One region of the Pradoshia sp. Z6_59 genome, then DNA from elsewhere that is predicted to be linked to it. Evidence: riboswitches for the same ligand, from Rfam matches in the RefSeq annotation. Region 1 holds a riboswitch; each other region holds the start of a gene.
What was found. Region 1 has a riboswitch for cobalamin ahead of AC4D4B_RS05280 (ABC transporter substrate-binding protein). Riboswitches for the same ligand answer to the same signal wherever they lie in the genome.

Region 1 (10,098 bases):
TCCAAACTCGAACCACACATGCGATTCACACTCACACCGCATACCTCGACCGGAAATCCTGCAATCAAGCCGGCTAATCGGCCGATATTATAACCTTGTTCACCAATTTGTGTTACACAGCCCATCTTGATATCTTCAACCTCTATAGGATTAATCCCTGTGCGGTTGATTAATTCTTTTAAAACATGTGCTGCCATCTCATCAGGACGGTTATTCGCAAGTGATCCTTTCTTTCTGCCAATCGACGTTCGAACCGCATCAATAATGACCGCATCCAAATCTTTCATGATTCGCTTCCCTCCTTTACTTAGAAAGTAAATAGATCAATACCGCCCGCAACTGGCAAACCAACTCCTGTAATATAAGAGGCCTCTTTACTTGCCAAGAAGGCTATGGCATTTGCAATATCATCTGGTTCTCCAGGACGTTTAAAGGCAGTTCTGGCAATCATCCGCTCCCGCATAGCCGGGTTTGTCATTTGAAAAGCCTCCGTATTAATAATTCCAGGAACAATCGCATTTACAGTAATATTGTATTTGGCCCCTTCTAAAGCCAACGATTTCGTAAATCCCAAAATCCCTGCTTTTGTCGTTGCATAGCTTGTCTGTCCATATCCGCCCAATGTACCTGCAACAGAAGCCATATTAATGATGCGTCCATATTTTTCGTTCTTCATATATTTCCAGACTGATTTACAGCAATTATAGGCACCCGTTAAATTAACATTTAAATCCCTATTCCAATAATCATCATTTTGGTCTTCCAACCTCGCTGTATGATCCAACGTTCCAGCATTATTCACCAGAATGTCTATGCGGCCATATTGATCAACCACTTCAGCCATCACTCGTTCAACCTCTTCACGGTTCGTAACATCCATTCGAAAGGCAGACGACTTACGGCCAAGCTCTTTAATTTGTTCAGTCGTTGATTTTGTAAAGATTGTTTTCGATTGAACCATAATTTGTGAAATCGGACCAAGTCCCTCTGATGTTGAATCCAGATTTTCATCATCCTCTATCAAAATATCAGTCACGATTACATCAGCACCTAATGCTGCCAATTTTAGCGCATCTGCTCTGCCAATCCCTCTGGATGCACCGGTAACAAGAGCTACTTTTCCTTCCAGTGAAAATGACATACTCAATAATCTCCTTTCGATTTAGGCAATGACAGACCGACTGCCACTTCATTAGCAGCAACCTCGATTTCTGCATATGCGTCTTCTTCATACATTTGTTCAATAACTTCTTTATACTTTTCTTCTATTTCTTTAAAACGTACCTTTAAGGACGGAGTCATCTCCCCATCCTCCACAGTCCATTCTTTCGTTACAATGATTAGTTTTTTGGGCTGTTCATAGCGTGCGAATTTATGAGTATTGGATTTTACTTCTCTCGTAATCAATTCCTGTACTTTTTTATTCGTAACCATCTCATTGACAGAACCACGAATGCCCTTCCTTTTGCACCAGCTCTTAAGATTTTCATAATTTAAAGTTAATAAGGCGATTACATACTTCTGATTTTGTCCAACTAAAACGGCATTTTCGATATAAATACTTTGGTGAAGTGCATTTTCCACGGGCTGGGGAGCCACATTCTTTCCCGAAGTAAGTACAATAATCCGCTTCTTTCGATCCACAATTTTTAGGAAGCCATCATCATCAAACTCGCCTATATCGCCAGTCTTGAACCACCCATTTTCAAAGTGTTCCTTGGTTGCCTCTTCATCATGATAGTAACCTTTCATGATACTTGGGCCTTTAACCAGTACCTCACCATCCTCTGAGATATGGACATCCAGGTTGGGCAATGGTTTTCCAACTGTTCCAACTTTGGTTCTGGAAAATGGATTTACGCAGATAACGGGGGAGGTTTCTGTCAGACCATATCCTTCAAGGACCGGAAGATCAACACTCCAGAAAAACTTTCCGATTTCCGGATTTAAAGCTCCTCCACCTGATATAAAGCCTCTGATTCTTCCACCCAGTTGTTTTTTTACTTTTTGATAGACAAGTTTATCAGCTATTTTCCACTTTCTCCTAAACTCTTTCGGTAGTTCACTCTTACGAACCATTACATCTGTAGCACTGGATAAATAATATTGATATCTTGTATCTCCGACTCTAAGTGCCCAGTCAAAAATTTTCCTGCGAATAGGGGTACCGGATTCGACCATCTTTTGAGCCTGGGCATATACTTTTTCAAATAACAATGGGACACTGACTAGGACGGTTGGTTGTACTTCTAGAAGGTTTTGTTGTACGGTATCAATATTTTCTGCATAAGCAATTGTTGCACCAACTGACAAAGGAAAAAATTGACCTGCCATACGTTCAAATATGTGGGATAGTGGTAAGTGGGATAACATGATGTCGTCAGGCCGGGCCTCCAACACCCAAAACTGAACGCCTTCAACATTTGATAAAATATTTCCATGCGTTAACATCGCACCTTTTGGATAACCGGTTGTTCCCGAGGTATGAATAATCGTTGCTAAATCCTCTCTCGTTATTGTCTGGAAGCCATCTTCCCAGTTAACTAAAGGATGTTTTTCACCTGCTGACATTAATTGCTCCATTGTCAGCATATCTTCTTTCTCTTTTGCTAAGGAATCACCGGGGTAAAAGATAATCAGTTTTTCGAAAGCAGAATTGCCTTGAATCTTTTGCAGTTGCTTTTGATTCTCTACAAAAAGAAACTTACAATCTGCATTACTGAGAATGTAAGAAATCTGATCAGATGGTAAAGTTGAATGGATTGGCACACTGACTGCGCCCAAACTAATAATTGAAATATCGCTTATGGCCCAATAAGGATTATTATCAGATAATATAGCTACATGGTCATTAGGACCAACCCCATAATGTGCCAGTCCGGCAGCTGTTTGTGAAACCTGTATCCAAAAATCCCTGTATGTGATCCCTTTATATTCACCCGCTACTTTTACTAAAAAACCATTCTTCTGTGAATTTTTTTGGGCTGTTCTCCAAACCATCTCTACCAAATTTGCAGGTTTCATAAAACACCTCCCTTAGGCCTAAACGTCGTAGAGTCACAAAGACGTTGCCACACACTGTGGCGTTATTGTTCTTTGATCATCTATACAGTTGTTCCAGCCTATCGTTTGATTCAGTTTCGGACATAAGTGATGCTGCTGCAGGAGAGAAAGAGCACTCTCTTGTAGCAGCACCTCCTCTTATGCTTGTCGCGGGTCAACACGATGTGGCGTTTTTAGTCTTTGGTCCACCTTACATCGTTTCAGCTTTTCGCGAGATCCAGCTTCCGTGGCTAAAAGCTCGGGACATAAGCGTAGCCACTCGGGAGGGAGAACACCTCCCTACGTGACTCCTCTTATGCTTGTCGGAGGCCAACAGGATGTTGGTCACGAAGACGTTGCCACACGATGTGGCGTTTTTAGTCTTTGGTCCACCTTACATCGTTTCAGCTTTTCGCGAGATCTAGCTTCCGTGGCTAAAAGCTCGGGACATAAGCATAGCCTCTGCGGGGGAAGTTCATCCCCTACGAGCCTCTGTCTTATGCTCCTCGCTTTTGAGCAAGCCACTCCAGCCTTTCTTGAGATCTAGCTTCGGCTCCTAGCTCCTCGAGTCATAAGTGTAGCTGCTGCTGGAGGGAGAACACCTCCCTACGTGACTCCTCTTATGCTTGTCGGAGCTGAACAGTCGCCTCAGCCTTTCTTATAAATATTCCTTTACGTTATATTGTTTCAGTATTCCTTCTAGTTTGATGGCTTTGCCGATGTCGCCTTTGATTTTTAGTTTGCCGGACATGAAGGCTACGGTTCCGTTTAGTTTGCCGAGAAGGAATTGGCGGAAGTTTTCGACAGACATGGTGAGTGTACAATCTGCTGGTGTTTCTTCTCCTTCGACTACCTCGGCCTGGCCATCTTGGATATTAAGTTGATAGATTCCTTCTTCGGAGCCGGTGATTGTGAACTGATAGCGTGTCGTAATTCCTTGGATTGGTTGAGGATCACTTTTAAGTGCTTCCTCAATTTTTTCAAAAGACTCTCTTAATGTATAATCTTCAATTGCTTTTCCCATTTTAAAATTCCTCCCTTTAAAAATATTTTTTGATTTTTCAGTTTTATTTAGATGCAGAATTATTGTCCTGCCGTTTCACCACCTCCTGAACGTATATAAAATCATTACACGCGGATACCATATGGTTCATACAGATGACGTGCAATGATTAATTGCTGAATTTGATTAGTCCCTTCAAAAATGTCATAAATTTTTGCGTCACGATATAATTTCTCTACTAGATGTCCCTCAAGACCATATGGACCGAGTATTTCCTGACAGGCTGAAGTGACCTCCAATGCAATCTTTCCACCATAGGCCTTACACATGGCGGCTTCTTTTGCATTCGGTTTTCCCAAATCTGCTTTCCAGGCGGCTTCCCAGGTTAACAAACGAGCTCCCTGAATTTTTTGCTGCATCTCTGGGAGGAGTCTAAGCGCTTGATGATAATGGTTGCCGTGCTGAGGATATTCTCTTTTCACAAAATCCAATGTATATTCATAGGATGCTCTTGCAATTCCGGTAGCCATGGCTGCGATTATCGGCCTAGTGTTATCGAATGTTTTCATAGCGACTCTGAAACCACCTGATCCATCCGCTTTATTGACATAGGCCTCTTCTCCACCTAAAAGGTTTTCGTCCGGAACAAAGCAATCCTCAAATACAAGCTCTGCTGTTTCAGAAGCACGAAGGCCCATTTTTTCCGCTAGCCTCGAGCATGAAAAGCCAGGTGTATCTTTTTCTACGACGAATGCCCGATGCCCGGCTCTACCTAAATAACGGTCTACCGTAGCAAATACAACAACCCAGGAAGCTCTTTTACCGTTTGTAATAAATATCTTCTGTCCGTTTATCACATAACCGCCGTCTACTTTAACAGCTGTGGTCTGTAAACCGGATACATCAGAACCTGCCTCTGGTTCAGTCAAAGCATATGCTCCCCACTTCGGTTTCTCATCTCTGGAGAAAATGGATAAAAAACGTTCCTTTTGTTCCGGTGTCCCACTATGCTGAACAGGCGGACCTCCAAGCCCTGGCCCGGGTAGCGTCAAGGCAATCGCGCAATCTCCCCAGCCTAATTCCTCAGAGGCAATGACTCCCAATCGATTTCCTTGGCGCTCCTTCGCTTTTTTAGAATCTTTTTTCTTTTTATCATCAGTGGACTCTCCGAAAGAAGACATGCTTAAAGAAATTCCGAGTTGATTTACTTTATCCAGCCAATCATCCGGTACTTTCTTTAATTGATCGGCAATCATGGATACCGGCCGTATTTCATTTTCAGCAAACCAATGGACTACTTCCTTAACTTGACTTTGATGCGGCGTCAACTCGTATGTGATCATGGCTCATCCCCCTCTCCTTACCATACATAATCCAGTTTCCGGCTCTGATTTCTAAATCACCCTCTTGTTCAAACCAGCCGACTTGTGCCTGACCGTCCCTCATCCATTTCTCTACGGGATGCTCTTGAACATATCCATGCCCACCAAGGAGCTGTACAGCTGAATCTGTTACATATCGGAGCGATTGATGTGCTTTGTTAAGTGCCTGGATACTGTGGAAAACAGCATCAGATTCACCGTCATCAATTTGTTTTGCCGCATATAAAACAAGATGCCTTGCTGCACCCGTCTGGATAGCCATTTGTGCAAGGTTAAAAGAAACACCCTGGAATTTTGCAATTTCTACCCCAAACGCTTTTCTCTGGGAGGTATATTCAGCTGTGTAATCAAGGGCAGCTGCCATAACACCAATTTCTTTGGCAGCCTCTAATGTTCGTATACGGCTCAATGATTCATCCATCCAATTTTCAGCGTCTATACCACTGGCCAAAACACTCTCGTTGGAAACGCTTACTTCATTTAGCTGAATTCTTGAAAAGCCGGCACTCAATAGCCCCAAACGATAATCACCTTCTAGCACTTTCCATGAATGATTATTTTCTTGGTCTATCCAGAGCAATACTGTTTCTCCATTAGTAGCAGTTCCTGCAATTAATAGATATTCAGCCTTTTTGGCATTTTTCAGCGGACTCGTCTCTCCATCAATGATGTATCCATTGTCTATTTTTTTGATTTGGAGTTTATGTTGATTTGGATAAACAAAGGCGACTGTTGGACAAATTCCCGTTTCACATTGAGCTTGATAAAAAGAAAATGCATTATGTTCCTCTCTAAGTCGAATAAACGAAGCTCCCTCCCCGGCTCCCGGAAGCCCCTGAATAGTATCAAGGTCACCATAGGCAAGCGCCTCAACAATCTGTATCTGGGAAACGAGCGGCAATTCCAACCCACCGTATGATTGAGGCAGTTCTAAATTTAATAATCCAAGGTCACTCAACTTTCTAACTATGTCCTTACTTACACCCTGATTTTTTTCCGTTTGCCTGGCATAGGGACGGATCTTTTGAATCGCAAAATCCTTTGCTACATTAACAAATGCCTTTTCTTCCTCACTTGGCAAAAAAGAAACCAACTTTCTCCCTCCTTCATATCAATAGTTTATTAATTTGAGAGACTGCTAAATGATCGCATGACCAATCGGTTTAATAATCTAGCAAGATATTCTACATCTGTCTTTTGATGATTTGGTTCCCGGAATTTTTGAATGACGACTTCATTAATTGCTCCAACCATTGCCTGAGAGATGATCTTAACTTCCTGTTCATTCACATTCTCCGGAAACTCCCGGTAGGCAAAAACAAAGATGAGATCCGCGAAACTTTTAAGTGCTTCACGTCTGACCAGTTCTACTTCGAAAGAAACTCCGACTGATTCAAGTAAAATAAAATTGGCAACAGCCTTATTGGAAAAGCAAATTTCCAAATAGCGAAAAATTCCGGCATATGCTTTATAACCAATTCGTGGTTCCCGTAAGGCTGCAAGCTTAATCTCTTCTGCAACTTCTCCAATCAAGCTTTCACAAAGAGCAACAATCAACGTCTCTTTATTGCCGAATTGTTGGTAGAACGTTGTTTTCGAGACATGTGCATACTCAACTATATCCAGGACTGATGTATTCTTGTAGCCTCTTGTAGTAAATAATTGCAAGGCTGCGTATAGCATTTTATCTCTGGCTTCGGTCGGCAGATCATTAACATATAACATTCTTATCATTCCAATCCCATATGTGAGTACGAATACGTATTGGTATCATCATACCTGCACAAAAGGGAAATTTCAACATAATTGCCAGAAAATTTAATTTATTTTATTCGACAAAAAAAGAGCCTCCCAAAGTGTATGGGCGTAGCTCTTAAATGAAATGTTTATTTAAATGTCTCAGGATAGATTTTTTCAGCTATCAGTTGCAAGCCTTCTGTTAAACGTGGTCCTGGTCTTGATACTGTGTCATTATCTACATCATAAACCTGCTTATTTTTAACGGCAGGTACCTCGGACCAAGCTTTTCTTCCATATACCTTTTCTTCAGGATTTTCAATATAATAGCCATATGTAGTAAGAATAACATCTGGATTGCGTTCAATGACTTGTTCTTCATTCATTGTTACCCAACCCTCTTGATCAGCGGCAATATTCTCTGCCTGAATGATATCAAGCATTTCGTCTATATAGGTTCCGTTGGCCGCTGTATATAAATCCGGTGAGGAAGATACTTCAATCCAAACCTTCTTCTTATCTTTTATAGCGTTTGCTTTCTCTTTAATTTCCGCTACTTCTTTTTTCATATCTGAAATAATTTCATCAGCTTTGTCTGATGTTCCTGTTGCTTTAGCAATCAATTCAATTGTTCCATATGCACCATCAAACGAATTGGCGTCAGGTACGATAATGACATCAATACCCGCTGTTTGGAATTGTTTAATGGTATCCTTGGCATTATTAAAATGACTGGCGGAAAGCAGTAGGAGATCCGGATTCAATTCCAGCACTTTTTCAATATTGATTTCTAACCCGCCAACCTTAGGTTTATTAGCAGCTTCTGTAGGGAAATTACAATAATCTGATACACCAATGATTTTCTCTCCAATACCTAGTGCATAAACCGTTTCAGTATTGCTTGGCAGCAAGGATACGATGGTTTCCGGCTTTTCCTCAATCCTGATGCTTTCTCCTGATCCATCTCTTACCTCAACAGGAAAGCCAGAGGAGGTTGATTCAGAATTCTCTTTCTTCTGGTTTGAGTCATCTTTAGTTGACGAACACCCAAACATTAACATAGACAGCATAAGCACTAGTATAAATAAAAATAAATGATTTCGCTTTTTTAACATAGTTATTCCCCTTTCCAACATAATAAAAAAACCTTAGCTCGAAAAAAGCTAAGGCGAAAACCCATATTAAAGTAACAGGATTGGACTCGCCCACTTTTCCCTCCGAAAAATAGTATATACGAAAGTAAGAGCAGGTCTCCTGGCTCTACGCATCAATTTACTCTGATTTACCTTCCCATGCTCTAAATCGGGAGCCGGTGGTTTACAAATCATTTCATCCGCGTATACAGTAGCGGGGGCTGCACCGGATTTGAACCGGTTTCCCTATTATCCTAATAAATAAGGCACTCTTACATTATTCAATATTCATATTTTTTATATGATCAGTTTCAGTGTTTTCTTTATTCTTCTTCATATTCAACATCAGTATGTTCCCTGCAAAATTGTAAAACCATCGATAATTCATCTTCCTCAAGCTCAAAATCCAAAATACTTTGTGTTTCACTTTCTATAAACTCATATTTTGAAATTTGGTCCTGATTTTCATCCATCACATATATAACACGCAACAGAAGACCCTTATCGGTATATAGTTCATCTTCCTCGGGAACGGAAATCTCCAGCAAATATTCGAACCTTTCTCCAGAAAGGATACCAAATGGGTCCTCCAGTTTCTCAACTGTATAACTTTGTATCTCGATCATCTTTATCAACCTTTCTAAAATGCTTATGTCTATTATACATGTTACATCTCTTTATTAAACATTTTACCCAATTATTCAGCTCCATTTAGGAATATTTTTTAATAAGATTCAAAAACTATATTAAAATCACTTAACCCATAGGAGTTTATTATGCGTACTCTATCTGTTCTCACATTGCTCATTATCCAGCTTCTCATTCCATCTGAAACATTTGCAAAGACAGCCTATCTCAGTTTTGATGATGGTCCCTCAAATATCACACAGGAAATCCTGGATATCCTCAAAGTCCAGGATGTCAAAGCAACCTTTTTTGTAACGGGAACAGCCAGTCCTGGACATATGTATTTATATAAAGATATTGTAAAAAGAGGACACGCTCTTGGATTGCATTCCTATTCTCATAATTATTCCAAAATTTATCGATCGAAGGATACATTTTTCAAAGACATTAATCAGCTGGAAGAATTCCTGAAAAAGGAAGTAGGCGAAAGTCCAAAAATTTTGCGGTTTCCCGGCGGCTCAAATAATTATGTCGCAAAACAATATGCCGGTACTGATTTAATGGATCAATTAAAGACTGAGGTAGTAAAAAGAGGATATAAATATTATGATTGGAACTGTGATGCTAACGATGGATTAAATCCTCCGATTCCAGAAAAAAAATTACTAAAATTAATTATGCAAGGGGTAGATGAAAAAGAAAATCTCTATATCCTCCTGCATGATTTTAACGGTAATACAACAATCGTGGATGGACTTCCGGAAATTATTCGCCGTCTGAAACATAAGGGATATACCTTCAAGATTATGGACGAATCAACACCATCCCTGGAATTTTAATTTTATTAAATGAAGAATATCATAACATACTGGAATTTCTTTATACTTATATCTGGGCATGTAGGCATATGTTGCAGCGCTGCCGGAAGAGTTTTCCCCACGACTATAGTTTACAAAAAAACGCCCTTTTCATTTGGGCGTTTTGTTTTTTATTATTCGACTACAAGGTAATTGCCATGTTCCATATTGATTACGTATTCTGGCTTTGGTGGCTTACCTCCGTGCTCCTTGATTTTCGCTTTATGGCCAGCGATGTGCTCAGGACTCTTTTCCCATGCTTTCCATGCATCTTCTGATTCCCAGCGGATGATCATGACAACTTCCTCTTGCCCACG
Region 2 (10,098 bases), on a different contig from region 1:
AATGATTGTCCATCGTATTACCGGTGACGGACCAATTGATCTAATGGTTGGACCAATGTGGAGCGTTAATAAATGGGAAGTATTAAATGCCATTGATGCTGAATTAAAGCGTCGTAATAGCTACCAAGGTAAATTTTATGTACCAAATAAGGATGCTGTCATCAATGAAGCTTGATCGTATCCTTCCCTTCGCAAGACTATTGCTTGAAAAAGCAGTTAAACCTGGTGATATAGCTATTGATTGTACGATGGGCAATGGGCATGACACCGTATTTTTAGCAAATTTAACTGGTCCGGATGGACATGTATACAGCTTCGACATTCAGGAATCTGCCTTGCAAAAAACGGAAGAGAGACTGATGACAAATGAGCTTCAGGAGCGGGTAACACTGATTCAAGCAGGTCATGAGCGCTTACAGGAATTTATCCCATCTGGCAAACCTGTAACAGGCGCCATCTTTAATTTAGGCTATTTGCCTGGCGGCGATAAAGAAATCATTACAACCGCTCCTACCACGATTCAGGCTGTAACATCATTACTCGATATTATGGAGCCTGAAGGCATCATAGTTCTTGTCATCTATCACGGTCATCCTGGCGGAGATATTGAACGTGACGAATTAATCAAATTCGTTACAGAGCTTCCACAGGATACGGCCCATGTGCTGGAATATCGATTTATGAATCAAAAAAACAACCCGCCATTTATTATCGCTATCGAAAAACGTTAAAAAAGTGTGAGCTCACGGAAGCTCACACTTTTTATATAAAATCATTTATAGTTTTCAGGAGTAAAAAAGATTTGCGGTGTTCCCGTAATAGGATGAGGGCGACTTACCAGATCTACCTCGTATACAGACGAAAGCAAGGTTTCATCATAAAGTAAATCTATTCCACCCTCCGCCACCTTCCTTCCATCCTTAAGCAAAGCACATCTATCTGCATATAAAGCTGCCATGTTTAAATCATGGAGGATAGCGACAATCGTCAGACCATTTTGAAGCTGGAGCCTCTTTAATAGATTTAACAATTCAATTGTATGCTTTACATCCAGATGATTTGTAGGTTCATCGAGAAACAGCAGCTTTGGCTGCTGGGCCAAAGCCTTTGCTAAAAGGACACGTTGCTTTTCCCCGCCGCTTAATGACGAAAAATATGTATATTTAAATTTCAGCGTGTTTGTCTGAGCCAGACACTCATCAACAATTGAGTAATCCTCACTACGGTAATGATTAAAAAATCCCTTTTCCTGATAAGGATATCTGCCTAAGAGTACGATTTCTTCCACCGTAAAATCTATTCCCACCATCTGTTCCTGACTTAACACGGCAGCTATTTTAGCCAATTCTCCGGTTTTATAGGATGAGGTCCTTTTCCCATTAATAATTGAAGTCCCTTCTTTATATTCCATTTTCCCCAATATACTTTTAATCAATGTCGTCTTACCGCTTCCATTTGGACCCAGAAGAGCAAAAAAATCTCCGCTCTCAACCTTAATAGAAAAGTCCTGAAGCACTCGCTTATTTTTATGATAGCCTGCACTGAGGCTCTCTACAGTTAACATGTCAAATTCCTTCTTTTTATCCGTTCTTTAATCAGTAAGATAGTAAATACCGGTGCACCGATTAAGGCAGTAATGACACCGATTGGTAATTCCTGCGGGTTGATAATCGTACGTGCAATCAAGTCAGCCAATACGAGATATCCACCTCCAATAATCATGGATAACGGCAGTAAGTGGCGATGGTCAGCACCAGCAATCAGGCGAACAAGATGTGGAATAACCAGTCCAACAAAGCCAATAGCTCCTGATACAGCAACTGCGGCACCCGTTAATAGTCCTGCCCCAATAATAATCGTTATTTTCTTTCGTTTCACATCGATTCCATTATATTGGGCGGATTGATCTCCAAGAGCCATCCCGTTTAGTTCACGATAATGAAATAAAATGATGGACGCTCCTATAATAAAAAAGGGAATCAATATACTGACGTGCCCCCAATTTTTCATGGCCACACTGCCCATCAGCCAGTTTAATACCTCCCTCATTTGATCCCCTGAGGATAGCGCAATGATAAGTGAGACCACAGCGCCAATGAATGAATTCATAATTATACCGGCTAAAATAATGGTCTCATTCGCATAGGTAACACTGGCCGCCTTTGTAATGCCAAATACAATAAACAAGGTAATAAAACTAAACACGATTGCAACAAGCGGCAAGGTGAACTGACCAAAAAGAGCAAATTCGATATTAAAGAATAGAACAATCACTGCCCCAACCGAAGCACCGGAAGAAATTCCGATCGTATATGGATCAGATAGTGGATTTTGCAAAAGTCCCTGAAAGGCAGCACCGGCAAGTGCCAGTGCGGCACCCACAAATAAAGCGATCAGTACCCTCGGTAATCGTATATTCCAAATGATCATTTCTATATTTTTTGGACCGGTATAGAAGGATTCCTGGCCGGTCACGTTTTTTAAGAGAATTCCAAGAATATCTTTAAATGACATGTCCACGCTGCCTATAAACAAACCGAGCAGCGCAGCGAGCAGCAAAAACAGGATACTCCCAAAATAAATACCGGTTGTTCTATTTTTATTATTCATAGCTTATACTTCAATTCCTCTTTACTCCTACGGCGAACCTCGGATTATTCATGCACTTTAAATCAAGATTAAACAGCTTCAACACATAAAAAATCCTTAGCTCAGGATGGTATTGAGCTAAGGATTCACTTTTTCACGCCTGTGAATACAATAAGCCTACTTTTCCCTCCGAAAAATAAGTACTAAAACTCTAAAAGCAGGTTTCCTGGCTTTTACTAAATCAAATCGTGATTTAGTAAGTACAGTAGCGGGGGCTGCAACGGATTTGAACCGTTTTCCCTTTTACCCTCGTGTACCGAGGCACTTTTAAAGTGATTTATGAGATTTCATTCTTATTCTAATAGATTGATTGAGTAATATCAAATCCACCATTATTTCAACAGTTCTTCGGCAATTAATCTAAAGGAATTCTCTTTAGCCTCATATGAATGGGTGATCGTTACAAGCATAATTTCATTTGTAAAGAAGCGTTCACTCAGCTCTCTAATTTTTTCCCCGATCGTTTTAGGAGAACCGATAATCATCTTGCTCCTGTTGTAATCGATCCGCGCTTTCTCAAACTGCGATAATGACAGTTCATGAATTTCTTTTGGGTGAGGTGTTCCCTCTCTTATAATTCCCTGTGAAAGAAACAGCATCGATAAATCCAATGAACCAGCCAGATATTCTGCCTCTTCATCCGATTCCGCACAAACCGTAAATACAGTAACCATACCCGATGGATTCTGTACTAACTCTGTAGGTCGAAATGCTTCATGATAATGCTTCATATTTTCTTCAGCATATTCACTGTTAATAAACAAAGCAAAATTATAGGGTATACCCTTTTGGGCTGCAAGAGCCGCGCTGGAAGAACTAGATCCAAGCATCCATAATTCCGGCGGAGACGTAATGGTAGGTGTCACGGATAACCCATATAGAGGATGCAATTCCGGTATTTGATCATAGAGATACCAGGATAATTCATCTACCTGATCAGGAAAACGATGCAGTTCCTGTACTCTACCTTCCTGCAACGCTCGTGTTGCTCTTGGCATCCCTCCAGGAGCCCTGCCGATTCCCAAATCTATTCTTCCCGGAGCTAAACCAGATAATACTCTGAAGTTTTCGGCTACTTTGTAAGCACTGTAATGAGGCAGCATAACACCGCCTGTTCCAACTCTTATTTTATCTGTTTGAGCAGCAATCCATGTTGCCAATATCTCAGGCGAAGATCCTGCCAAGCCTTGACTATCATGATGCTCGCTGACCCAAAATCTTGAGTATCCCCACTCCTCAGACAATTTTGCCAGTTTGACCGTATTAGCAAGTGCCTGCTCTGAAGGCTCTCCAACAGAGCGCGGTGACTGGTCTAGAATACTTAACTTTACCATTCTGCTCCATCCCCTTAGTATTGAATGCTAGACTCGCCTATTCTTCTTCATCCTCTTAAACGCATGATACAGCTTACTATTCCAATAAAAGAAATACGCTGAACGGCCACCCAAGCTTAGCATTTTTTTAGTATATTTCTTAACCGACGACTGATTTTTCACCTTGGAATCGGCTAAATAAATACCTAATAACCCCTGGTTAATCATGCTGTGGAACTTGCTATCCGGTATTTTTGTTACATCTAAATTGGCTTGTTCAACAAAATAACAAAGTCTTTCAATCATTTGCTCTTCCGTTTCGTAATAAAAACAGAAATTTAAATCGTCGCCTTGGCGGTCCTCCTCCTGATCAATAAAATAGTCCAGCATAATATGCAATCCTTGCACATAAGGAAAATAAGATTCATATATGTCTTTTCCCAAATGTTGAGTGAAATTTTTTCGCACTGCATATGAAACTAAGCAAAAAATGCCCAGAGTAGATCCTGCGCAAGCACTGAATTCATACCATGACAGACCTACTGGAAGCTGCTGTTTATTTTCATTGAACCAGGTTTCTAATCTATGTACCCGTTCTTCCCATTTAACATGCTTATGTATTTGTAAATCACAATAAAAGGTGCAAAGCTTTTTCAAATAAGGCTCGATATGTTCGTAATGCACCATATTCGCCAGAACAGATTGACAGGTTTTTACCAACTCGACTAAATACCCGCCATCCTCCTGCTCCTCTCTGAGTTCATAATAATTTCTCGTCAAGGCCTCCGGATTAAGAGCATCCTTCATAGATTGATGCAATAGCGTAAAATCATTAGGATCAAGTGAGGTACTGCGGTCACATAGATTATCAAGATAATCACTGATGGTTTGATACGCAACAATAAATCGAATGACATCATCTTTTTTTTCACCTGCTGCGAGAGCTAATATAGAACCACCCTCGCAATGGAAAGTTTTGTGGGCAATACTGGATAAGGCCTGAGTACGCAGCTCTTCATTAGGGATTTTTTCTGCCTTTGCCTGCCAACTCGCGAGTTCCCGATGAACAATCGGAAATACATTTCTGTATACATTCTTTACTAAGCTGATATCACTAGTGGGTAATTTCATTTGTGTCCCATCTCCTAACCCCTTAAACGATATACCCTATATTGCGCAATCTCGCTTCAATGAAGCTCTTTGCATATAGAAATACATCTTCTCTCTCTGGCTCATTAAATATTTCATGATACAGCTTAGGCCATTCTTTATAATGCTTTTCGGATGCCGGAAAGTAGTTAAACCATTCTCTAACCATAGCCTTGTCCACTATTTTGTCGTCCCCTGCCTGCATAACAAGAACAGGAATATCCGGGAAATCCTCATCAAAATCAAAGGCATCCTTCATAGCTGAAATTAATTCACGATACCATCTGACTGATACACTTGTGATGTAGAGTGAATCGTTCAAATCAAATTCAATAACTTCTGGATTTCTCGTTGCCATTTCAACAGTTAATCCTGAAGGTTTTTTATATGTAGGATAAACAAGATTTAAAACCTTTGACATGGATTCAAGTAATTTTGGAGGGTGAATTAATGTTCCAAAACATGGTGAAGATAGGATAATACCCGCTAAATTATATTCCTTAAGTTGAAGCATGTTAATGATGATGAGTCCTCCCATGCTATGACCTAGCATGAATACAGGCAAACCAAATGTATAAGCCTCGTTCACCCATGAATCAACCTCATCAATATAATCCTCAAATGAATCAATATGCCCTCGATTTGCACGTGAAGTCATTCCCTGACCTGGCAAATCTCCAATAATTACGTGATACCCTTCTGATAGCCATCTTTCAATTAACCATTTATATCTGCCTGAATGCTCCATGGCGCCGTGAACAATCACGATTACACCATAGGCTTTCCCCTCAGCTTCCCACTTTTTCATAGATGAACTCCTCCTGTATGATGTTTAGCTTTATTTTATTTACACTGTACCGCTTTATATGTACACTTTTATTAACTATCTATTTTACAGTAGAAAACGGAGGTTTTGTAATGAAATTATATCAATATATAGATAAAATTCCTTCCATCGATCAAACTGCTTATTTAGCCGATCATGTAGTTATCAGCGGTGATGTCACAATCGGTGAAAATTCAAGTGTTTGGTTTAACACAGTCATTAGAGGTGATGTCGCTCCTGTGATTATCGGTAAAAATGTTAATATTCAAGATAACTCAGTCCTCCATCAAAGTCCCAATAACCCATTAGTACTGGAAGATAATGTAACGATAGGCCATCAAGTCATTCTCCATAGTTGCCATGTGAAGAAAAATGCTTTGATTGGGATGGGCTCCATTATTCTTGACGGAGCTGAAATAGGAGAAGGTGCCTTCATCGGTGCAGGCAGTTTAGTATCTCAAGGTAAAAAAATCCCACCAAACACACTCGCTTTCGGCAGACCTGCTAAAGTAATTCGTGAATTAACAGATGATGATCGTAAAGACATGGAAAGAATAAATAAGGAATACGCAGAAAAAGCACGCTATTATTCAAGTATACAACCTTTAAAAGAGAATAACTAATTATCATTCCTCATTAGGGTATACTCTTTATTGTATACCCATTCCCTTTATTATTTAGCTATAAATGATACACCTTTTTAAAATCAATTTCAGGAGTAGGATTATGAATACTTTCATTTTGATTTTCATGTTATTTAGTATCATTTCAATCATTTTGGTCCTATGGCGTCAATATCAGCCACTATCTATTTTGATTGTTATCTCTTTAATAGGCACTTTCCTGTTTACAGGCTGGAAGGTCTATAACTCAAATTACTCCTTTGCTCATCAAATTAATAATATGATTGATAAGTCAGTAAGCTTAACAAATTCTATTACCAATGATAATCGACCTGCAAAACCTCCTGCCAAAGATAAAGTACTTCTTGATGTGCCGATCGTTAAACAGCTGCCCGAGCTCCCAAGAGGATGTGAAGTAACTAGCCTGGCCATGCTTCTTCAATTTGCCGGATTGGATGCGGATAAATTAAAACTTGCCCAGCAAATAAAAAAAAATCCAGCTAAAATAAAAAAAATAAATGGTGAAATCCATTACGGTGATCCTAATGATGGATTTATTGGAGATATGTATTCAACTAATAAACCTGGCCTTGGAGTGTATCATAAGCCTATAAAAAAACTTGCTGAGCATTATATGCCTGGCAAAATAATCGATTTTACCAATGGGAATTTCAACCAAATTAAAAAATATCTCTCAACTAATCGACCAGTCTGGGTCATTATAAATACAGCCTATAAAAAATTAGATCCATCCTATTTCCATACTTGGAAAACACCAAATGGGAAAATATCAATTACTTATAAGGAACATTCTGTCGTAGTAACAGGCTATGATCAGGATTATATTTATTTTAACGATCCCTTAACAGGAATTAAAAATAAAAAAGCACCCTCCGCTGATTTTGAAAAAGCGTGGGTGCAAATGGGAAAACAGGCTATAACCTATAAAGATTAATGGATTGGGTCACTTATCATATCCTTTTCAGCTAATGCCTGGAAAGGATATTTTTCTTCGACATATACAGAGTACCATATCATAAATACCAATACAGTCCATAGTTTACGGCTATTGTCCGCTTTACCTGTAACATGATTATTGAACAGATTCATAATGACTTGCTTATCCAGCAAATGATCTGTTTGGCTTTCTTTTATTATTGTAATCGCCCATTCATACATTTCATTTTTTAACCAATGACGGATAGGCACTGGAAAACCAAGTTTCTTACGATTTAATACATGGTCAGGAATGATTCCCTCTGCAGCTTTTCTAAGTATATATTTGGTCGTTCCATGAGCAGTTTTTAAATCAGTTGGAATTCCGGATGCCACCTCAAATACTTTTTTATCAAGGAATGGCACTCGAAGCTCAAGAGAATGTGCCATCGTCATCTTATCAGCTTTTACTAATATATCTCCGCGCAGCCATGTATGAATATCAATATACTGCATTCTGCTCACATCATCATAGTCGGGTGTTTCTGCGTAGAACGGATGTGTTATTGTAGTATAATCCAGCTTTGATTTATATAATTTGAATAATTGCCCCTTCTCTTCCTCCATAAACATCTTGGCATTTCCAAGATAGCGTTCTTCAATCGGCGTACAGCCGCGCTCTATAAAACTCTTGCCTTTTACACCTTCAGGCATCATGGCAGCAATTCTTTTTAGCGCTCTTTTCATAAGTACAGGAATTGTATTAAACATGGCTAAGGATTGAGGCTCACGGTAAATATTGTATCCTCCGAATAATTCATCCGCTCCTTCACCTGACAGAACAACCGTTACATGCTTTTGCGCTTCCCTTGCCACGAAATATAAAGGCACACAAGCGGGATCTGCCAACGGGTCATCCATATGCCACATGATATTCGGCAGTTCCCTCATATATTCCTGCGGTGAAATAATATAGCTAATATTTTCTACCCCAAGCTTGTCAGCCGTTTCTTTAGCAACATCAATTTCACTGAAACCATTCTGTTCAAATCCAACTGAGAATGTTTTAATTCCAGGATGAATTTCTTTAGCAATGGAAGCAATGATTGTGGAATCAATTCCACCGGAAAGAAATGAACCAACAGGTACATCACTGCGCATATGCATGTTAATACTGTCATACATCACATCTTGAATTTCTTTAATCCAATCTGGTTCACTGCGCAGTATAGGTTTGAATTCAGCTTTCCAATATTGACGGATCTCCATAGGTTCTCCAATTTTCTTTGTAAAGCAATGTCCAGGCAATAATTTTTTCACATTCTTTGTCATCGTCGCTGGTTCTGGAATAAATTGAAAGGTAAGATAATGTTGCAAAGAAACAGGATCCAATTCTTGTTTTTCTAAAGCGTATATAATGCTTTTCTTCTCAGAGGCAAAATAAGTCTTATCCCCATCTTCCTTATAAAAAAATGGTTTAATCCCAAATGGATCACGGGCACCAAAAACAGATTTCTCCTGTTTATCCCAAATCACGAACCCAAACATCCCACGAAGCATTTCAACTGCCTTTTCCCCATATTGAACAAATGCCGCCAGGATTACTTCAGTATCTGAATTTGTAGAAAACGCCATGCCTTCCTTTTCAAGCACTACTTTCAATTCCAAGTAGTTGTATATTTCTCCGTTAAAAACAATCCAATAGCGTTCATTTTCATACGTTAAGGGCTGATGTCCACATTCAATATCAATGATGCTTAGTCTTCTGAAACCAAGCTGGATATGTTCATCTATATAATACCCCTCGTCATCCGGCCCTCTATGCGTAATCAAGTCATTCATACTTTTAATTAGTTCTGAATCCTGATTCGCTTGTTGGTGATCATGCATACATCCTACAAATCCACACATTATTATTCACTCACTACCTTTACTTTCGACTGTTTTTCATTTAAAAATATCAAAGAATTAGATTTTAGATATAAGCTAGCGTCCCGACAAAATACGATCCATTATACCCGATTTCATAGTTTCCTAATATTACCATATTTAGACAAAAAAAGAAAGAGGGCTTATCCCTCTTTCTAGAAATGTTTATGCTGTTTATCTTAGATGTTAGCTTCCGTACGCAGTACTTCTACTTTATCCGTTTTCTCCCAAGGAAGATCTAAATCATTGCGTCCAAAATGTCCGTAAGCTGCTGTTTGTTTATAAATCGGACGTCTTAAATCAAGCATTTTTATGATTCCTGCAGGGCGCAGATCAAAGTTAGCACGTACTAATTCAATTAATTTTTCCTCTTCAATTTTACCTGTACCGAACGTATCAATGGATATAGATACTGGCTGAGCTACACCAATCGCGTAAGCCAGCTGAACTTCTGCTTTATCTGCAAGACCTGCTGCTACAATATTTTTAGCTACATATCTGGCTGCATAGGCAGCAGAACGGTCTACCTTTGTAGCATCTTTACCAGAGAATGCTCCACCACCGTGACGTGCATATCCACCATACGTGTCTACGATAATTTTACGGCCAGTCAAGCCTGCATCCCCTTGTGGACCTCCGATAACAAAACGGCCCGTTGGGTTAATAAAATATT
Region 3 (10,098 bases), on a different contig from region 1:
ACAATACGGTGTCTGGATGCATGTTTCGGTTACGTGAGTATGTGCCGTCGACTATTCTAGTTTTAGTTTGTATGATATAGTTATCGAATTAGAGATAATTTAGGTTTATGATTTGAGGGGCACAAAGAATGAATTCAACACAAGAATATATTGAAGAATGGCAGGAAGCACTGGAAGAAGAGATTCAGTATTTAAAAAAATATGGAAGTACCCGCTATCACCTGATGAATGGCAATAAGATTATGTCAGGTGATTCTTTTACGTACTATTTTGAGTCATCCAGTATTTTGCGTATACCTGTTGGAACGATTGCTAAGCTGGAATGGGGCGGTAGTCGGTTTGATGCAAGAATCCTATCTTCTGAGGGCAATAGTTTGCTTCTGTCTCTTGAACAATCAATAGGTGAATTGATTGAGGAGGCTACGATTTATCATGACCCATGGGAACTTTTAGATCAGCTAATTGAAAGACTGGATGATATAAGGAAAAGCAAACGGAAAAGAAGTCGGGTTAAACGGATCATGGAGCCTTCCATGCCTGATAAGCGAACGGATAAAACAAGTAAAAGCGCGGTACGCGAATTATATGCCAGATCAAAATATAACCCGGTCACATATGTTTGGGGACCGCCTGGAACAGGAAAAACGTATACTTTAGCACGAACGGCAGCCAATAAATATTTTAAAAAGAAACGTATATTAGTTCTCTCTCACAGTAATCAGGCTGTGGATGTCCTGCTTGCCGAAATTACGGCATTTGTTAAACGAGCGGATCGTTTTCATGAAGGAGATATTTTACGTTACGGCTCTCAAACTGGTGAGGGTCTTCTGATGCATGGGGATATATTGCCGGCTAAATTATTGGAAAGTCATGATGGACATTTAGTGAAGGAAAGGGATTCGATTGCTGAAGAAAAGAAACTGCTAAAAAAAGATTTGTCTCTGTCTTTCAGCGTACGTGACTCGGAGCAGCTATTAGACCTTGAAAAGAAACTGGGCAGAATCTTAGAGAAAATAAGGCAAAAAGAAATTCATTTAGTAAAAAATGCCTTCATTGTTGGGACTACCTTGGCGAAAGCAGCAATGGACCCGAGTATTTTTGAACAAGAGTATGATCTAGTTATCATTGATGAAGCGAGTATGGCTTTTATCCCGCAAATTGCCTTTGCCGGCTCACTCGCAAAGCGTTGTATTATTTGTGGAGATTTTAAACAATTGCCCCCTATTGCGGTTTCGAGGGGGGAGCTTGTAGACCGCTGGCTGAAGGAGGATATCTTCCACCGTGCCGGTGTTGCTGATATTGCACGAGGGGGAAAACTTCATACTCATCTGTTTTTATTAAGGGAACAGAGGAGAATGCATCCGGATATCTCCGCTTTTACGAACCAATATGTCTATAATTCACTGGTTGGCGATCATCCAAGTGTTCATATAAACAAAAAAGATATCGTTTCAAAAGCACCATTTGTAGATCGTGCTTCCGTGCTGTTAAATACAAGCTTCACAGGGGAACACTGCTTTACGGGCACTTCATCTGGTTCTAGAATGAATTTGATGAACCTATTGTTATCCTTTCAGGTTATTCATGAAGCCTACAGCAATGGGAGTAAATCAATCGGTTATGCAACCCCTTATCGTGCGCAGGCACAATTGATGGAAACATTAATTAAAGATCTGTATGAGGAAGAGAATGGCCTGCATGATATATTGGCTGCCACTGTCCATCGTTTTCAGGGAAGTGAACGGGAAGTAATGGTATTTGATAGTGTGGATAGTTATCCGCAAAATCGTGCAGGGATGCTTTTAACGGGCAGGGAAAGTGAACGGCTGTTAAATGTTGCAATTACCAGAACAAAAGGGAAACTGATTCATGTCAGCGATGTGGAGTTTATAGAATCAAAAGTTTCGCATACAAAAACTCTTCATCAGCTCGTTCAATATCAAATGAAACGGAATCAAATGGTCAATATGGATCAAATAGGCAAATGGATTGCCAACCATCATCCAAAATTACAATGGATTTATGCAAGAAATTTGGAAGGGTTCTATCAGGATTTAAAAAAAGCCCAATCTTCCATTATCCTTTCCTTGCCAAATTCCAGTGTGTTATCATCGGATTTTGTTCAAAGAGTGAAGACGAGGAACTCAAGAACAAGACTGATGATGTATTCTCCAGATTCCCATTCCTATTTGGATCCGGATATCCATCTTCAGAATGGGCCAAGCTTCACATTTGTCATCCTTGACCAAAAAGTATTGTGGTTGGGGGTTCCTCTTGAAGCCAATAAACGTGTTCATCCACCATACATTGGAATTCGATTGAAATCCGAAGCATTTATCAATCAATTTCTCCAGCAATTGCCTAAATAAATTGTCGGAATTTTAGTTGCTATTTTCACATATAAGATTTATAATTCTATATGTTGTTATTGTTTTAAATTAAAATACTATATATTGAGTTTAACGTGTTTAAGGTGTCGTAATTCGACTTAATAGGGAATCCGGTTAAAATCCGGAACTGTACCCGCAACTGTAAATGCTGATGAAATAAGTAAACCACTGTAGAGAAATCTATGGGAAGGACTTAGAGTAAAGCGAAGCATGAGTCAGGAGACCTGCCTTTTTCACTGGTTTGCCTTTATCGGGAGCAATGAAGGTGGAACGGATGAAATAGCAATATTGAACAGTTCGATCTTGTTATTATTTCTTTCCCATTGCTTATTTTTAGGCAATGGGATTTTTTGCGTGGAGGGAACAGACGTTTTTAATCGATTTATCGGCAAACAATAAGGGGGAATTTAGTATGGCAGTATCTTACGAATCAAACTATGCAAGTCTGGAAGTTATAAATTTAAAAAGCATAGAAACATACATAAAGGAATGTGTTAGTTCTTATACATCTATCTATTCAGCAGAGGAATACTTAGAAAAAATCAAGACAGCACTTGAGTATAAGTCTGACTATAGCAAGAAAGAGTTGGTAAATTTACTGGTACTCAGCGCCGTAGAGCGTATATCTGCTGATGAACCTGATTGGACATTTGTAGCGGCAACTATTTATTTAGACCAGTTATATGATAAAGCTTCAAAGAGCCGGGGATATGATTTAACACATAAATATGGGAGCTTTCATCAGCTTGTTGAACTATTGACTGATATGGGGATTTATAATCCAGCATTGTTAAATGAATATACGGAAGACGAAATCAATGAACTCGAAGCAGTCATCGATCCATCAAAAGATCAGTTGTTTACGTATATTGGCATTCGGACACTGGCAGATCGCTATTTAGCCAAATCTCATCATGGAAGCTTATATGAACTTCCTCAGGAACGGTTTATGATTATTGCCATGACTTTAATGATCAATGAGCCTAAAGAACAGCGAATCGAATTAATAAGAGAAGCATATTGGGCCTTATCCAATCTATATATGACGGTGGCAACTCCTACGCTTGCTAATGCTGGGAAAAGCTATGGCCAATTATCCAGTTGTTTTATCGATACTGTTGATGATAGTTTACAAGGTATCTATGATTCAAACACCGATATTGCCAATCTATCTAAAAATGGCGGAGGAATAGGTGTTTATTTAGGGGGAATTAGAGCGCGAGGCAGTGATATTAAAGGATTTAAGGGTGTTTCCTCAGGAGTTATACCATGGATGAAGCAATTAAATAATACCGCCGTCAGTGTGGACCAACTGGGCCAAAGACAGGGTGCCATTGCAGTTTATCTGGATGTTTGGCATAAGGATATATTTGCCTTCCTCGAAGCGCGTTTAAATAATGGGGATGAACGTTTTCGAACGCATGATTTATTTACTGGTGTATGCATTCCGGATTTATTTATGGAAATGGTCAAGGAGCGGGGTACCTGGTATTTATTTGATCCGTATGAAGTAAGAAAAGTAATGGGATATTCTCTTGAAGATTATTTTGATGAAGAAGCAGGGGATGGCCAATTCAGACAAAAATATACTGAATGTATCAATCATCCGCAGCTTTCCAAAAAAGAAATACCTGCCATTGAAGTGTTTAAGGCGATCATGATTTCTCAGCTTGAAACAGGAACACCTTATATGTTTTATCGGGATACGGTCAACCGCTCTAATGCTAATCGCCATAAAGGAATGATATATTGCAGTAATTTATGTACGGAAATTATGCAAAATCAAAGTGCTACCAAAGTTATTGAACAAAGAACCGAGGATGGGAAAATTATTATTGAAAAAACACCGGGTGACTTTGTTGTATGTAATCTTTCGTCTATCGCCCTTGCCAAAGCTGTAAAGGAAGATGTCCTTGAACGCTTAATTAAGATACAGGTGAGAATGCTTGATAATGTCATTGATTTAAATAATATCCCGGTCATTCAGGCAAATATAACGAATAAAAATTATCGTGCTATAGGACTTGGGACATTTGGCTGGCATCATTTATTAGCGCTTGAGGGCATTGCCTGGGAATCAGAGAAAGCCGTTGAATACTGTGACCGATTATATGAAAAAATCGCTTATTTAACGATTAAATCAAGTGTGGATTTAGCTGGTGAAAAAGGTGCTTACCCATTTTTTGAAGGATCTGATTGGGAGACCGGATCTTATTTTGACCAAAGAGGCTATGATTCAGATGCTTGGAATCAATTGAAAAACAGAGTGCATACATCCGGAATTCGAAATGGCTATCTTATGGCCGTGGCACCGAATTCTTCAACTGCGATTATTGCCGGCTCTACATCCGGAATTGATCCGATTTTCAGAAGGGAATATTCCGAAGAGAAGAAGAATTACCGCATTCCAGTGACTGCACCTGACTTGAATCTGGAGACGATGTGGTATTATAAATCCGTTTATTTAATTGACCAAAAATGGAGTATTCTCCAAAACGCACGTCGTCAAAAACATATCGATCAGGGAATCTCGTTTAATTTGTATGTCCGTAACGATATTAAAGCACGTGAGTTATTAGACTTGCATCTGCTTGCATGGGAGACCGGATTAAAAACAACATACTATGTACGTTCTACATCAAGCGCTGTTATAGAAGAATGCGAAAGCTGCCAATAAGGATGGGGGAAATATAATGGATACAAAAACAATAGTGGAAAAACGTAAATTAGTCGATCGGGATGCACCGAATAGCTCAACAGGCATTATTAATGGCAGAAATTCGAATATTTTAAATTGGGACGATGTTCGCTATCCATGGGCATATCCTAAATATAAAGTAATGCTATCTAATTTTTGGACACCTTTTGAAATCAATATGGTAAATGATGCGAAACAATTTCTAAATCTTTCGGAAATTGAACAAGAATCCTTTCTGAAAATTATAGGCTTGTTGGCATTGCTTGATAGTATCCAGTCTGACTATGCCAGTAAAGTCGCCGACTATTTAACCGATTCATCACTGAATGCCTTGATGATCATGCTGGCGCAGCAGGAAGTTATTCATAACCATTCCTACTCCTATGTATTGTCAACTATTGTTCAGAAAAGCAAGCAAGATGAAGTTTTTGAATATTGGAGAACCGAAGAAATTTTGCGTAAACGAAATGATTTTATTACTGATGGCTATCGAGATTTCACAGAAAATCCAACTATCGAAAATCTGCTTAAATCGATTATCTATGATGTAATCCTGGAAGGGCTCTTCTTTTACTCAGGCTTTGCTTTCTTTTATAATTTGGCCAGAAATCAAAAGATGGTGGCAACTTCGACGATGATTAATTATATAAATCGAGACGAACAGATCCATGTTGGGCTGTTTGAGAAGATTTTTAAAGAAATTTTGGCTGAACATCCCGAAACAAATACAGAAGAATTGAGAAGTTTTGCGATTGAAACCTTCCGAACTGCAGCAGAGCTTGAGATTGAATGGGGTCATAAAGTTATTGGGAATAAAATTGAAGGAATTACAATGGCTGAGCTCGAACAATATATCCAATTTATGGCCAATAAGCGTTGTAATCAATTGGGGTATGGAAGATCTCCATTTCCAGAGGTTCCGAACAAAAATCCATTAAGATGGATTGTTGCGTATCAGGAAGTGGATTTAGGCAAGACGGATTTCTTTGAGCAGAAATCAAGACAGTATACAAAAACAACAGATACAAATGGATTTGATGAATTGTAATGTAAAAAAGACGCCAATTACGGCGTCTTTTTGCTTGAAAGCATCCTTACCAGCGGTGAGCTTTCGCATTGCTCCTCAAAATGATATTGGTTTGGGACATTGCAGTATGTCCGTTAACCTGTGATTTTGAGCGTTTCCGCCTTGTCCAGTTATGGTGAAAAAGAGAAGAGTGTGGATCTAAATGATTCCGGTAACTCATTGCTTATCACCCCATCAGTAGGATACGTTCTGATGTCCCTTTTTGAGGACATCAAGTATAGGATATACAAAATGAGTGACTTTTAATCTCGGAAAAAGTTCACGAATTATTTTCTATATTATGATAAAATATATATAATATGGATATTAATGGTGGGATAATTATGCGAAATTTGGAATATGAACAATAATAACGGAGAAAACTATGCCGGGTCTCCCATTTTGACAGAATGATTTATAAAATCATCTGTTAAAGGGTAAAATTCGATGAAATAGCACTGAAAGAAGTCCGGAAGTATGATATGACTGTTGTTTATAGCCTGAAGCCTATCTAATCCAATGTTTATATGACGTTGGTGCTTTTATCATTTTTAAAAGCCATACCTTGGAAAGTACCGAGTTTTGAGTTGGATCATTATTTGGATGTATGATATATAATCCACCAGATTATTCAGGCGGATGGGTACTTTGATGTAACACATCATCGATTTATCCTTATTGCGGAACCTGTATAAGTAAATGTGTTATTGAATAAAAGTCGGGCTTTCTTATAGTTTGTTTTCTGCTTATGAGCCAGCACTTCTTTCAGATAAAATTTGTCCAAAAGAAAGATTGCTGTTTCTAATTTTCGTAAAATTAAAGTTAGCATATTTATCTGAAACATCAATTTTATACAGATGTGTTATAGTAGCTTAGTGATTGATTTTAATTTATTGGCAGAAATCCATACAGAAACATTCCTCGATATTGTCAAGAAAGATCAGCTTATTCTCTATTCAATTTCTTCACCAAGTAAAATACGCTCTCCCGAAAGTATGATAACTTATATCTAAAGAGACATATTATATAAATTAGGAAATTTAACTCATATTATTTGTATGATAGCCGGCCTTAAATAGATACTTTTGGTCTTTAATTAATGTGTCAGTTGGATTATTATAAGTGGTATTGGTCTTTCATAGTATATATGGTAGACTATTTTATCTGGAAAATGTTTGAAATTTGAGCACGGTGATAAATATATATAGACATCTAGCACTCTAAAGAATCAGTTTGGACTAATAGGAGGAAATGAAAAGTTGTTTAAAGAATTTTCCATCTCGCGGACATCATGTCTTGGCAAATCCCCGATTTATCAGGCAACCATCACAAGTGAAGGGCATGTAAGTTGGCAGGGTGAGAAGTATGTTTCATATATAGGCGTTAAGAACTTTACGGTTTCTAAGCAAAGAGTAAAAAAAATTGAAGATCTCTTGCTGTCATTCGATTACAAAAACTTCATCTATAATACTACTGCACAAATTGTGCCAGATAGCCCGACTTGTGTTACCCGATTGGTATATCAATTTGGCGAACATAAGACAGTAGTACATGATTTGGGTGACGAGGATGCTGCTTGTGAAAATAGTAAGCATACTTTAAAAAAATTGGATGCCTTTGAAAGGAAAATGGAAGAATTATTGGGATTAAAGAATTTAATTAAACAACCTCTCTATCTCTTCCATATTAAAAGAAAGTCAAACTCACATGAGGAATATGTAATATCCAGCTCCAATCAAGCTGATGCATTTCAAATGATTAATGTGAATGAGGCTAATTATCATAACTGGCAGATTGATAAGTTAGGAAAAGATAGTACAGGTCGTATACATCCATATATCATTATGAGCTCGGAGCGCTAAAACATTTGATTATAAGAAATAGTCGTTGAATTGGATTATTTTTATAAATATTAAGCTTGCTACTTGCAGGTTCCCAATTTGAGGAGTACAATTAATTTTATTAATTATTCTGACAATTTAAAGGGGACATCACATGGATACTCAACTAATTTCTATCACAAAAACCAATTATAAAAAAGAAAAGCCCAATCCTGAAACACTTGGCTTCGGAAGAATTTTTACGGATCATATGTTTATTATGGATTATGATGAAGAATTGGGTGGGTGGCATGATCCGAGGATTATTCCCTATCAACCTATTACACTAGAGCCTTCCTGTATGACTTTTCACTATGGACAAACGGTTTTTGAAGGGCTAAAAGCATATCGTACTCACGATAATCGGGTTTTTCTGTTTAGAACGGAAAAGAATTTTGAACGGATGAACAAATCTAATGATCGTTTATGCATCCCCCATATAGATGAGTCGTTTGTTATCAAGGCATTGGAAATCCTAATCGATATTGATCGTGAATGGATTCCGGACCGGGAAGGTACTTCTTTATACATACGGCCGTTTATTATTGCAACAGAACCTTATTTGGGTGTTGCACCGTCCAAGCATTATCAGTTCATAATCATTTTGTCACCAGTGGGAGCGTATTATAAAGAGGGAATCAATCCCGTTCGAATTGGTGTTGAGAAAGATTACGTACGATCTGTAAAGGGCGGTACAGGGATGGCCAAAACAGGCGGTAATTATTCATCCAGTCTTAAAGCGCAGGAGCTGGCAGAAGCACTTGGCTGTTCACAGGTGCTTTGGCTTGATGGAATTGAGAAAAAGTATATCGAAGAAGTCGGAAGCATGAACGTCTTCTTTAAAATAAATGGTGAGGTTGTCACGCCTGCATTAAACGGCAGTGTATTGGATGGTGTGACTCGTCAATCAATTATTCAGCTATTACAACATTGGAACATCCCAGTTACAGAACGTCGAGTTTCTATGCAGGAGATTATTGAGGCTAATAAAAATGGGAGATTGGAAGAAGCCTTTGGGACAGGAACAGCAGCAGTAGTTTCGCCAATTGGTGAATTATTATGGGATAATGAAATTTTAACCATCAACAAAGGGAAAATAGGAACGTTAACGCAAAAATTATATGATACCATCACAGGGATACAAAATGGTAAAGTAGAAGATCCATTCAATTGGATAAAGGAAGTCAAAGAAGAAAGCCAGATACATGCGTATAAATAATAAGTTTTTAAAGAAAATCGTGGGTAACCACGGTTTTTTTTTTGCATTTTTTTGTTTGGTGGATACTAATTTGGAAAGTGTATATAAAAAATAGTTAAAGTGTTTAATTATTATATGGTATAATAATTAAGCGAAAAAATTAAATTTATTCTCGATGTGAGAGAGGGCAATATAGGATGGATGGAAAAGAGAATCAAATAGAAGAATTTGAAAGTATATTGATTTCTACAATTAGAACAATCATGTCGGAGATTACGCAGCATCAGGATTTGGGGATTACCGGATCGCAATTTCATTTGTTAAATAAAATCGAAAAAGAAAAAGTAACGAACGTTAAACATTTAGCGAAAATCCTCAATGTGAAACCAAGTGCGATCACCGTCATGCTCGAAAGGCTGGTGCAGCATGGGTTTGTTTCAAGAGTTCAAGATGAGAAGGATAGAAGATCTGTCGCTGTAACACTTACCGAAGAAGGGGTTCGAGTTCTTCAACAGGCAAAAGAGAACTCCCGAGAAGTTTTAAAAAAATATGCAGCTTTACTGGATGAACACGAGCTTAAGGTATTAAATTCTATTCTTCAAAAATTCAGTGATTATCAATCCAAATAATAAATATTTATAAAGAAAGAAGGAACAGTTTTGCCAAAAACACATAAAAAAGCATCTATATTTAAAATACTAACGAGATTTTTCTTCATTACACTTGGTGCAGTCATGATGGCTGTCGCATTGGAACTCTTCTTGGTACCAAACAGTGTCATTGATGGTGGAATAACTGGGATATCTATCATGCTTTCGCATATAACCAAACTACAGCTGGGACTATTCATCTTTATTATTAACTTG

Region 2: it holds a riboswitch for cobalamin, as region 1 does, so the genes downstream of both, AC4D4B_RS16485 (FecCD family ABC transporter permease) here and AC4D4B_RS05280 (ABC transporter substrate-binding protein) in region 1, are expected to answer to the same signal.
Region 3: it holds a riboswitch for cobalamin, as region 1 does, so the genes downstream of both, AC4D4B_RS01945 (ribonucleoside-diphosphate reductase subunit alpha) here and AC4D4B_RS05280 (ABC transporter substrate-binding protein) in region 1, are expected to answer to the same signal.

The regions. Positions count from the first base shown of each region.
Region 1 covers NZ_JBZCPP010000003.1:242,398-252,495, reverse strand. The annotation lists gene AC4D4B_RS05315 (thiolase family protein) at 1-287, opposite strand, end outside; gene AC4D4B_RS05310 (SDR family NAD(P)-dependent oxidoreductase) at 308-1,141, opposite strand; gene AC4D4B_RS05305 (AMP-dependent synthetase/ligase) at 1,144-3,024, opposite strand; gene AC4D4B_RS05300 (SCP2 sterol-binding domain-containing protein) at 3,701-4,066, opposite strand; gene AC4D4B_RS05295 (acyl-CoA dehydrogenase family protein) at 4,171-5,388, opposite strand; gene AC4D4B_RS05290 (acyl-CoA dehydrogenase family protein) at 5,348-6,520, opposite strand; gene AC4D4B_RS05285 (TetR/AcrR family transcriptional regulator) at 6,550-7,161, opposite strand; gene AC4D4B_RS05280 (ABC transporter substrate-binding protein) at 7,314-8,279, opposite strand; cobalamin riboswitch at 8,392-8,586, opposite strand; gene AC4D4B_RS05275 (DUF6509 family protein) at 8,621-8,923, opposite strand; gene AC4D4B_RS05270 (polysaccharide deacetylase family protein) at 9,074-9,763, shown strand; gene AC4D4B_RS05265 (antibiotic biosynthesis monooxygenase family protein) at 9,916-10,098, opposite strand, start outside.
Region 2 covers NZ_JBZCPP010000020.1:28,912-39,009, reverse strand. The annotation lists gene mnmL (tRNA modification radical SAM protein MnmL/YtqA) at 1-175, shown strand, start outside; gene mnmM (tRNA 5-(aminomethyl)-2-thiouridylate-methyltransferase MnmM) at 165-731, shown strand; gene AC4D4B_RS16490 (ABC transporter ATP-binding protein) at 773-1,564, opposite strand; gene AC4D4B_RS16485 (FecCD family ABC transporter permease) at 1,558-2,610, opposite strand; cobalamin riboswitch at 2,789-2,933, opposite strand; gene AC4D4B_RS16480 (LLM class flavin-dependent oxidoreductase) at 2,982-3,983, opposite strand; gene AC4D4B_RS16475 (tetraprenyl-beta-curcumene synthase family protein) at 4,011-5,093, opposite strand; gene AC4D4B_RS16470 (alpha/beta hydrolase) at 5,116-5,919, opposite strand; gene AC4D4B_RS16465 (gamma carbonic anhydrase) at 6,030-6,560, shown strand; gene AC4D4B_RS16460 (C39 family peptidase) at 6,664-7,515, shown strand; gene asnB (asparagine synthase (glutamine-hydrolyzing)) at 7,512-9,407, opposite strand; gene metK (methionine adenosyltransferase) at 9,605-10,098, opposite strand, start outside.
Region 3 covers NZ_JBZCPP010000001.1:390,797-400,894, forward strand. The annotation lists gene AC4D4B_RS01940 (DEAD/DEAH box helicase) at 129-2,369, shown strand; cobalamin riboswitch at 2,455-2,636, shown strand; gene AC4D4B_RS01945 (ribonucleoside-diphosphate reductase subunit alpha) at 2,803-5,067, shown strand; gene AC4D4B_RS01950 (ribonucleotide-diphosphate reductase subunit beta) at 5,084-6,136, shown strand; gene AC4D4B_RS01955 (YpzG family protein) at 6,183-6,335, opposite strand; gene AC4D4B_RS01960 (DUF6438 domain-containing protein) at 7,414-8,016, shown strand; gene AC4D4B_RS01965 (branched-chain amino acid aminotransferase) at 8,150-9,253, shown strand; gene AC4D4B_RS01970 (MarR family winged helix-turn-helix transcriptional regulator) at 9,430-9,861, shown strand; gene AC4D4B_RS01975 (YitT family protein) at 9,892-10,098, shown strand, end outside.